DNA from 2 places in the Trichococcus sp. genome. Region 1 is predicted to be linked to the other one. Evidence: predicted binding sites of a transcription regulator. Region 1 holds the regulator's gene; the other holds the start of a gene.

Region 1 (4,884 bases):
AAAAAAATGGGGATTGACGTCATCGTTTCCGACCATCACGAATTGCCGGATGTCTTGCCGGATGCGTATGCCATAATCCACCCGAAACATCCTGCTGGCACGTATCCTTTCCCGGATCTATCCGGAGCTGGCGTCGCGCTGAAAATTGCGGCAGCTCTACTAGGGGAAATGCCATACGAATCCCTTGATCTGGCAGCAATCGGGACTGTTGCGGACCTTGTGAGTCTGACAGGCGAGAATCGATGGATCGTGAAACAGGGGCTGCAAGTCATGAAACAAACGCATCGGCTCGGCTTGGCTGCTTTGATGGAAGCCGCAGGGATAGATGCAGCCCATTTGGACGAAGAGAGCATCGGATTCATCATCGGGCCACGTTTGAACGCGGTCGGTCGATTGGAAGATGCGGGCCCAGGCGCTGAACTGATGCTGTCTTTCGATGAGGACAAAATTGCTGAACTCGTTGCCTACATACAGGAAAAGAATGTCGAGAGACAAGGGATTGTACAGTCCATCCATGAAGAGGCGAGTGCCCAACTGGCGAAAGCCGAAAGCATGCCGGATGTTGTTGTGTTGGGCAGCAAGAACTGGCACGAGGGCGTTCTTGGGATTGTGGCAAGCAAGCTGGTAGAGGAATTCGGGCGCCCTACAATCTTATTCCGCATCGACGAAAAAACCGGCATCGCGAAAGGTTCGGCCAGGAGCATTGAGGCTTTGGATATCTATGCTGCCTTGACCGATTCAAAGGATTTGCTGACGAAATTCGGAGGGCACAAAATGGCAGCCGGCATGAGTCTTTCCGCCACCGATTTGCCCGCTTTCGATGAAAAAATAAACGGCTACGCGGCTCGTTATCATGATGCAATCGTGTTAGGTGAATCCATTTATATAGACGCCATCCTGCCGCTTGCTGATGTCACTTTGCCGTTTTTGAAGGAATTGGAATTGCTTAAACCTTATGGTACTGATAATCCAAAGCCTATATTCGGCTTCCAGAATGTACCCTTGACGGACATCAGACAGATAGGTGCCGACAACAAGCATCTGAAATTCAAGCTCAAGGACAAGAACCTCTTTCTGGATGTGATCGGCTTCAACAAGGGGAGCATCAGCAATCACTTGAACGAAGCGGATGTCGTTTCCCTCATCGGCGAACTTTCGATTAATGTTTGGAGGGACAGCGCGAAACCCCAATTGCAGCTGAAGGATATCAAAAACAAGCATGTCCAGTTTTTCGACAAAAGGAGTTCAGTCATCCAGGAGTCCGTATTGGCCGTGGAAGATGCTTTGTATCTCTTTTCGACTTCCGGAATCATGAAAAAATTTTATGAGCGCATCCCAAACAGTTCAAACGCTGCCTTGCTCACCGACAGTACAGCGGACGCCATGCAGGATGTCAGCGCCAGCAACCTTGTGCTCTTCGAATGTCCGTTGAAGATGGACCTGTTGGCGAATCTACTGAAGAACAATCAATTCGAAAACGTGTATGTCGTTTCTCATGAATCGAATAGTGTTTACGCAGATGGGGTCCCTCCTAAAGACCAGTTTGCAAGATTTTATCAGTATATCCGTTCCCATAAGGATATCGATGTGAGAAACCGGTTAGATGCCTTGGCAGAATACTTAAAAATCAAAAAAAATATTGCCATTTTTATGATTCAAGTGTTTTTGGAGGCGGGATTTGTTACAATAGACAATGGTTTCATCAATGAGGTCAAGAATCCTGTCAAAAGGGCATTGGATGATACGCAAGTATTCAAAGATCGCCTGCAGAAAATGGAAGCTGAGAAACTATTCATCTACAGTCCGTTTTCGCAATTGACGAAATGGTTGAATGAACAGATGCTGGTACAATAATTAGGAGGAACATAAAATGGATTTGAAACAATATATTGCTGACGTAAAAGATTTTCCGGAGCAAGGCATCATATTCCGCGATATTTCGCCTTTGATGGCAAACGGCGAAGCCTACCGCTATGCAATCAAAGAAATCGTGAAATATGCCCAAGACCTCAATGTCGATAAAGTAGTCGGACCCGAAGCACGAGGCTTTATGGTTGGTTGCCCGGTCGCTGTAGAATTAGGCTGCGGCTTCGCAATGGCCCGCAAAAAAGGCAAGTTGCCACGAGAAACGGTTGAAGTTTCTTACGGATTGGAATACGGAAAAGCGACGCTGCAATTGCATCAAGATGCCATTCTGCCTGGCGACAAAGTGCTGGTTTGTGATGATTTGTTGGCTACCGGCGGTACTACAGCCGCGACCATTGAATTGGTTGAAAAATTAGGCGGAGAAGTCGTCGGTTTGGCATTCCTGATCGAGTTGTTGGATCTGAAGGGTCGAGACCTGATCCAAGGGTATGACATCTTCACGCTGATGGAATACTAAAAAAACAGCATAAGAATGGACACGCAAAAAGGCTGCCGATCGGCAGCCTTTTTGTGTCAGTCGGAGAACTGTTCTTTAAATGATGTGATTCCTGTACAAACCGACTACTTTCCCCAAAATGAGGACAGAATCCAGGATTATCGGCTCCATGCTTGCATTCTCTGGTTGCAGCCGATAATAGTTGTTCTCTTTATAGAATCGTTTGCAGGTCGCTTCATCGTCGTCCGTCATGGCTATGACGATATCGCCGTTTTCAGCCGTGGCTTGTTTTCTGATGATGACTGAATCGCCATCGAATATACCGGCATCAATCATGCTATCTCCGCGGATTTTCAGCATGAACAAAGAACCGGAATTGGATTTCAGATCCGGGGGAACAGGGAAATAATCAGTCGCCTCTTCCACGGCAAGTATGGGCGCACCGGCTGTGACGGTACCCAACAACGGCATTTTATCCGACATGATCCCCAACTTGTCCAGACCCGCTTGAGTCAGTTCAATCGCACGGGGTTTTGTTGGGTCGCGCTGAATAAAGCCATTTTTTTCAAGACGCGACAGATGGCCATGCACCGTGGATGTGGAGGATAATTTTACCGCATTTCCGATTTCTCTTACGGTCGGGGGATAGCCTTTTTCTTGGACTTCTTCATAAATGTATTGGAGCACTTCAATTTGGCGTGAATCTTTATTTTTAACCATGAGATCATCATCTCCGTAATCTTATATTTATACGTTTAGGATACCACTAATCATCCGAAATATCAAACAGATGTTCGTATATTCTCGGGATGAAGCAAGAATTTGCACAGATTTGTCCCAAAACCGGATATGGTTGAAGCGTTCTCGAAAAATTGCTAAATTTATCGGTGATTGCTATTTCTTTTTCTCATAATCTTTAGTACAATTAATGAATGAATGCTTTGGAAAGGGGGATGAATACGTGTCAACAACAGCATGGGTAATGATGGTCATTTTAGGAATAGTAGCAGGCGCGGTTGGCGGATTTTTCCTTGCAAGACGTTATATGGTAAAATATTTTGAAGAAAATCCACCGATCAATGAAGAAATGTTGCGTTCTATGATGATGCAGATGGGTCAAAAACCATCCGAGAGAAAAGTTAAACAAATCATGGCTTCTATGAAAGCACAATCAACAAAGAAAAAGAAGTAGATTAATGAAATAATATACAAAATGTGGATCTCTACGGTTCCACATTTTTATTTTGTCTTTATACAAGTAAGAAGGGGGTAATATACGTGAGTATTTTCAAAAAATTAAGTTGGTTTTTCCGCCAGGAATGGAAAGCCTATTTTGTTGGCGTCTTTTTCCTGATCATTGTCGCAATCCTGCAAGTCGTGTCGCCGCGCGTTGTTGGAATCATCATCGATGAAATTGCGTTGGGAACCTTAACCATGGCGTCTTTGTGGAAGTGGTCGGCGATCATCTTGATTGCGGGCGTCCTGCAGTACCTCTTCCGTTATATATGGCGGATGAAGATTTGGGGAACCTCGGCAGAATTGGAAAAAATACTTCGTTCACGATTGTTCAAGCATTTCACAGAAATGGATGCGGTCTTCTTCCAAAAGTACCGGACCGGTGATCTGATGGCGCATGCGACGAATGACTTGAATGCGATCCGCATGGTCGCTGGTGCAGGCATATTGACACTGGCGGATTCGATTTCTTCAGGCGGAATCACGCTCTTCACGATGTTTTTCTTGATCGACTGGCGTCTGACGCTTATCGCCATGATCCCGTTGCCGGCTTTGACGTTGGTGTCGAGAATCCTCGGACAAAAGATGCACAAACGTTTCCGTAAGGCGCAAGCGGCTTTCTCGAACCTGAATGACAAAACGCAAGAGAGCGTATCCGGCGTCAAAGTAATCAAAACTTTCGGCGAAGAAGAAGAGGACATCCATGATTTCGAAGCGATGACGAAGGATGTCGTCGCGAAAAATAAGGCTGTCTACAAGGTCGATGCTTTATTCGATCCTGCAATCCAACTTATCCTGGGACTTTCTTTTGCGTTGACGATCATCTTTGGTGGACGATTTGTAGTGGAAGGCAGCATCAGCATCGGTCAATTGGTCTCGTTCATCAGTTATATCGGAATGATGGCATGGCCGATGTTAGCGGTTGGCAGATTATTCAATGTGTTGGAACGGGGAAGTGCAAGTTACAGCAGGATCGATGAGCTTCTGAAGGAGAAATCGACGATCCAGGAGCAAAAGAATGCCGTCCGGACTCCGGTTACAGGCGATCTGGATTTTCAGGTATCTTCTTTCAGTTACCCGAACAGCGAAGAAATCAGCCTGCAGGATGTCGGCTTCCATTTGGAAAAGGGCCAGACGTTGGGTATCGTAGGCAGAACCGGAGCAGGAAAAAGTACGATTTTTCGTTTGTTGTTGCGTGAGTATGATCAATATGCAGGCAGCATCAATTACAACGGGATTGATATCCGTGACTATTCATTGGACGCGTTATTGAGCGGAATCGGCTA
Region 2 (4,884 bases), on a different contig from region 1:
ATTGGGTACATTGATTGTAGCATTCATCGGAGGCTGGGCAGGGATCCGTTTCCGTGTGCCGGCAGGAGGGATGATCGGTTCGTTGGTCGCGGTCGCCATCTACAATTATTTTTCGCAGATGGGCTATATGCCGGCCAATCTGAAGATCATCGGCCAAATCATCATCGGCGGAACTATCGGTATGAACTTCACGAAAAGCAGTTTGGCTGAAATGAAACAGGTATTTTTCCCTGCTGTCACTTCGGTGCTGATTCTGTTGACGGTGGGAGTGATCGCGGGCTACATCCTGCATAAAGTGGCCGGGATCGATCTGATAACGGCATTGCTGGGGACTTCTCCGGGCGGATTGACGGACATGACTATCTTGGCGGCAGCTTTTGAGGCAGACACGATTGTCGTATCCTCTATTCACCTTGTCCGTCTGTTCTCAGTCATCCTGTTGATGCCGATATTTGTCCGGATCATCAGCACGTACATCAATAAGTAAACGAAGCGGCCGGAACAAATGAGTATCTACGAGTTCGCCGGAGGTTGCATCCACAATCCACCGACAAGTAAGCCGGTCGTATGTGATCCATCAATTGAAGCTACCGAAAAGACAACAAAAAAGCGGCCATCTGCAAAAGACGGCCGCTTTTTACGTTAAGACAAAAGCTTTTATTCATATTTCTTGAGGTAGAACAATCCAAGCGTCCCCAACCCGGTATGCGAGCTGATCGTGGCACCGATCGTGTTCACATAGATGTGGCGCGGATGGAAATGTGATTCGATGTGTTGCCGCATCTCCTCTATGGCTTCCGGATCATCGCTATGGCAAAGGAAGACGTTTTGATCTTGGATCATGTCCGCCTCATCGCGCAATCGTTCATACATCCGGTTCATCACCTTTTTGCGTCCGCGCAGTTTTTCGACGGGCACCAGTTCCCCGTTGATGACCTCCAACAAAGGTTGGATATTCAGCAGCCCTCCAAAAAAGGCACTGGATTTCGAAAGCCGACCGCCTTCCGCCAGGTAATTGAGATCCTTGACGGTGAAAAGGGACACGACATTGGCTGCCGTGAAACGCACGCGCGCTTCGATCTCATCCAAAGTGAAGCCGGCTTCACGCATTTCGACCGCTTCTACAACAGACAAACCTTCACCAACGGAAGCACTCATGGAGTCGACCAGCCGAAGATCGAAGTCCGGGAACTCCTCTTTCAGTTGCTGGTAAGCCAAGAAGGCTGCTTGGTAGGTGCCGGAAAGTTTGGCGGAAAGGGAAATGTAGATGCCTGATTCACCGGATTCGGCCGCTTTCCGGAAACCGGAAAGGAATTTTTCCAAGGATACTTGGCTCGTTTTCGGATGACCGCCGCGTGCAATCATTTCATAGACTTTGTCGGCTTGGATTTCGATCATGTCCTCGTATTCGCCGGTATCCAGCAGCGTGGTCAACGGGAAGACTTCCACATCATTTTCCTGCAGATAGGCATAAGCCAAATCACAAGCACTATCGGTAAATATTTTCATCAGTAACGCCTCCTCCAGCGCGAGTTCTATCACGGGATTTTCCGTGGACTACTCTACATTATAGCACGTTTCGCCAGTTTGGAAAATTTCAGCGCAAAGGCTTCGTTAATGGAGCCGCAACGATGCCGAATTGAACCGTCAATCGTTCAGTTCGCCGAGTTCTTCCTTGATCAGCAAGGCCGTCTTCTCGGGGATGCCCAACGCTTTGAGGTCTTCGTAGCTGGCTTCGCGGATGTTCTTCATCGTCTTGAAATGCTTCAGGATTTTCGTGCGGGTTTTCGGTCCGACGCCTTCAATCTGGTCCAACTGCGAAGCGATACTGTTTTTGGCGCGCACTTGGCGATGGAAAGTGATCGCGAAGCGGTGGACTTCCTCTTGGATCCGCTGCACAAGATGGAAGGCCTGGCTGTTCGGATTGAGCTCCACGATTTCATCCTTCTCGCCAAAGATGAGCGAGGAGGTTTTGTGCTTCGTGTCCTTGACCATGCCCGCCACCGGGATGTCCAGACCGAGTTCATCCTCCAGCACTTCCTTGGCGGCATGCACCTGCACCTTGCCGCCGTCCATCAGAATCAGGTCAGGCATCGGGCGTCCCTCGCGCAGCAAACGGCTGTAGCGGCGACGGATGACTTCCTGGGTCGTCGCGAATTCGTTGCTGCCTTCGACCGTCTTGACTTTGTATTTCCGGTAGTTTTTGCGTTCCGGCTTGCCGTCCTTGTAGACCACCATCGCCGAAACCGGATTGGTGCCCTGGATGTTCGAATGGTCGAACGATTCGATGATTTCCAGATATTCGATGCCGAGCGCCTCGGAAAGTTCCTGGATGGCGCCGACCGTCTTGTGCTTGTCGCGCTCGATCAGCATGAACTTTTCCGTCAGCGCCAGTTCGCTGTTCGTGATCGCAAGTTCGAGGATGCTGCGCTTGCTGCCGCGGACCGGGGTATGCACTTTCGTCCCCAGCGCTTCCTGCAGCAGCTCCGTATCGACGCCTTTGGGCACGAGGATCTCCTGCGGCAGGATATGGTTGGGATCCTGATAGAACTGCATGATGAAGGAAGCCAGTTCTTCCTCCGGCGTGTCGTAGCAAGGGAAAAGGGCGGCTTCGCGTTTGATGATCGAGGACTGGCGCAGCAGGAAGACCTGGATCGAGAGCCAGCCTTTGTCCATATGGGAGGCGAAGACGTCGCGGTTCGTGTAGTCGCGGGACATGACCGTCTGTTTTTCAACGGTTGCTTCGATGTAGCTGATCTGATCGCGGTAATCAGCGGCCTGTTCGAAATTCAGGCTGTCGGCGGCGCGGTGCATTTTTTCCCGCAGATCCTTCTTGATTTCCCTGACTTCGCCGTTCAGGAATGCGGCGATGCGTTTGATCTGGGCATCGTATTCCTCTTTCGATACCTCGTGGTCGCAGCAACCGATGCATTGGCCCATATGGTAATAAAGACAGGCGCGCTTGGAATTCTTGGCGCACTTGCGCAACGGGTAGATTTTCTGGATGAATTCCTGCGTTTCCGATGCCGCGTAGACGTGCGGATAGGGACCGAAATAAATACCGCCGTCATCCTCGACCGTCGAAGTGATGATGAGCTGCGGATCCTTTTCGTTGGTGACCTTCAGGTAGGGATACATCGTCCCTTGTTTCAGCTTAATGTTGTATTTCGGCTGGTAGCGCTTGATCAGATTAATCTCCAGCAACAACGATTCCTTGTCCGTCTTGGTGACGATCGTTTCAAAGCGTTCGATGTCCGCGACCAGCAGCTGCGTCTTGCCTTCGTGCTTGCTGTGGAAATATGATTTCACGCGGTTCTTCAGATTTTTGGCCTTGCCGATGTAGATGATTTCGTCATCCTTGTCCCGCATGATGTAGCAGCCGGGCAAGTCGGGCAGCAGCGCCAATTTTTGGTTGATTTCTTCTCTGCTCATCCGTTTCAATCCTTTTACTTTTAGTTGAGAATAGTATAACATGAATGGAAACATACGTTCAGCCGTTTGATTCCAAATGAAGGTGAACGCAGTCATTTTTGGGGACACATCACAGTCCGCGCAACAAGGAAGTGCAAACAGTGTGGTAAAAAATATGGAATATGAAAAGTGGCAGCGTCAAACCGCGCTCTTTTTGGGAAGTCAGACGATTTCCCTGTTCGGCTCGTCTCTTGTCCAATACGCGATATTCTGGTACCTGACCTTGGAAACAAAGTCCGGCGTCATCATGACCTTATCGACCATCTTCGGCTTTCTGCCGACATTCTTCATTTCGCCGTTCGCCGGTGTTTGGGCCGACCGCTATAACCGGAAGCGCCTGATCATCCTTTCCGACGGCATCACCGCGCTCTCGACTTTGGTGCTGGTCCTACTGTTCTTGGCGGGACAGCGTTCGATCTGGATCCTGTTGGCGACCTCGGCCATCCGCGCAGTCGGGGCGGGCATCCAGATGCCGGCGGTCGGCGCTATCCTGCCGCAGATCGTGCCGGAAAAGGAATTGACTCGGATCAACGGCCTCAACGGCAGCATCCAGGCCGTCGTCATGCTAGTTTCACCGATGATCAGCGGCGCGCTTTACCAATTTGCACCGATGGAGGGCATTTTCCTGATCGATATCGTGACAGCAGCGTTGGCGATCGCCATCCTGGTGTTCCTGCTGAAAGTCCCGACCCATGAAAAAGCCAGTCAAGAGCAGGTCAGCGATTACTGGCAAGATATGAAACTCGGTTTCCGCTACATCCAGAACCACACTTTCATCAAAAGGCTGTTCCTCTATTTTTCGCTTGCCTTCTTCATGGCGGCACCGGTATCTTTCCTGTCACCTTTGCAGGTCGCGCGTTCGTTCGGGGAGGACGTTTGGCGCTTGACGGCGATCGAGATTGCCTTTTCGATCGGAATGATCGGTGGGGGCCTCTGGATCGCGTCATGGGGCGGATTCAAGAACCGGATCCACTCTGTTGCGGCGGCGATTGCGGTCATGGGCTTGTGCACGTTCGGGATGGGCGTCATTCCGGATTTCTGGATCTATCTTTTCTTGATGGGGCTTGTCGGTCTCGTCATTCCGCTCCTGAATGCACCAAGCATGACGCTGCTGCAGGAAAAAGTCGAGGAAGATTTCCTAGGACGGGTCTTCGGCGTCCAAAGCATGGTCGCCAGCTCGATGATGCCGCTGGGGATGCTTGTATTCGGGCCGCTGGCGGACCGGATGGCAATCGAAATCCTGATGGCCATCTCCGGCGTGCTGCTGATGGTCGTGGCCTTCTTCGCCATCCGCGACCGTGTCCTGCTTGAAGCCGGCAAACCGGAAACATCAGATACCGGAAAAGAATGAAACAAAGACCGGACCTGCTTTTGCGGCAGCTCCGGTCTTTGTTTTACGGAAAATATACCGAG

Evidence for each region. Region 1 encodes LexA, which represses DNA repair genes until DNA is damaged. Its sites were predicted from a motif close to CNAACANNTGTTNG; they were not measured.
Region 2: a site for LexA is predicted at 3,480-3,493, ahead of uvrC (excinuclease ABC subunit UvrC). Genes of this name have one in related genera too.

Annotation. Positions count from the first base shown of each region.
Region 1 covers NZ_JBSQPW010000036.1:9,948-14,831, reverse strand. Annotated here, with positions in the region: gene recJ (single-stranded-DNA-specific exonuclease RecJ) at 1-1,854, shown strand, start outside; gene ACTCCX_RS10330 (adenine phosphoribosyltransferase) at 1,871-2,383, shown strand; gene lexA (transcriptional repressor LexA) at 2,459-3,082, opposite strand; gene ACTCCX_RS10320 (YneF family protein) at 3,324-3,554, shown strand; gene ACTCCX_RS10315 (ABC transporter ATP-binding protein) at 3,641-4,884, shown strand, end outside.
Region 2 covers NZ_JBSQPW010000048.1:99-4,982, reverse strand. Annotated here, with positions in the region: gene ACTCCX_RS11605 (AbrB family transcriptional regulator) at 1-487, shown strand, start outside; gene ACTCCX_RS11600 (DegV family protein) at 658-1,509, opposite strand; gene uvrC (excinuclease ABC subunit UvrC) at 1,648-3,432, opposite strand; gene ACTCCX_RS11590 (MFS transporter) at 3,575-4,822, shown strand.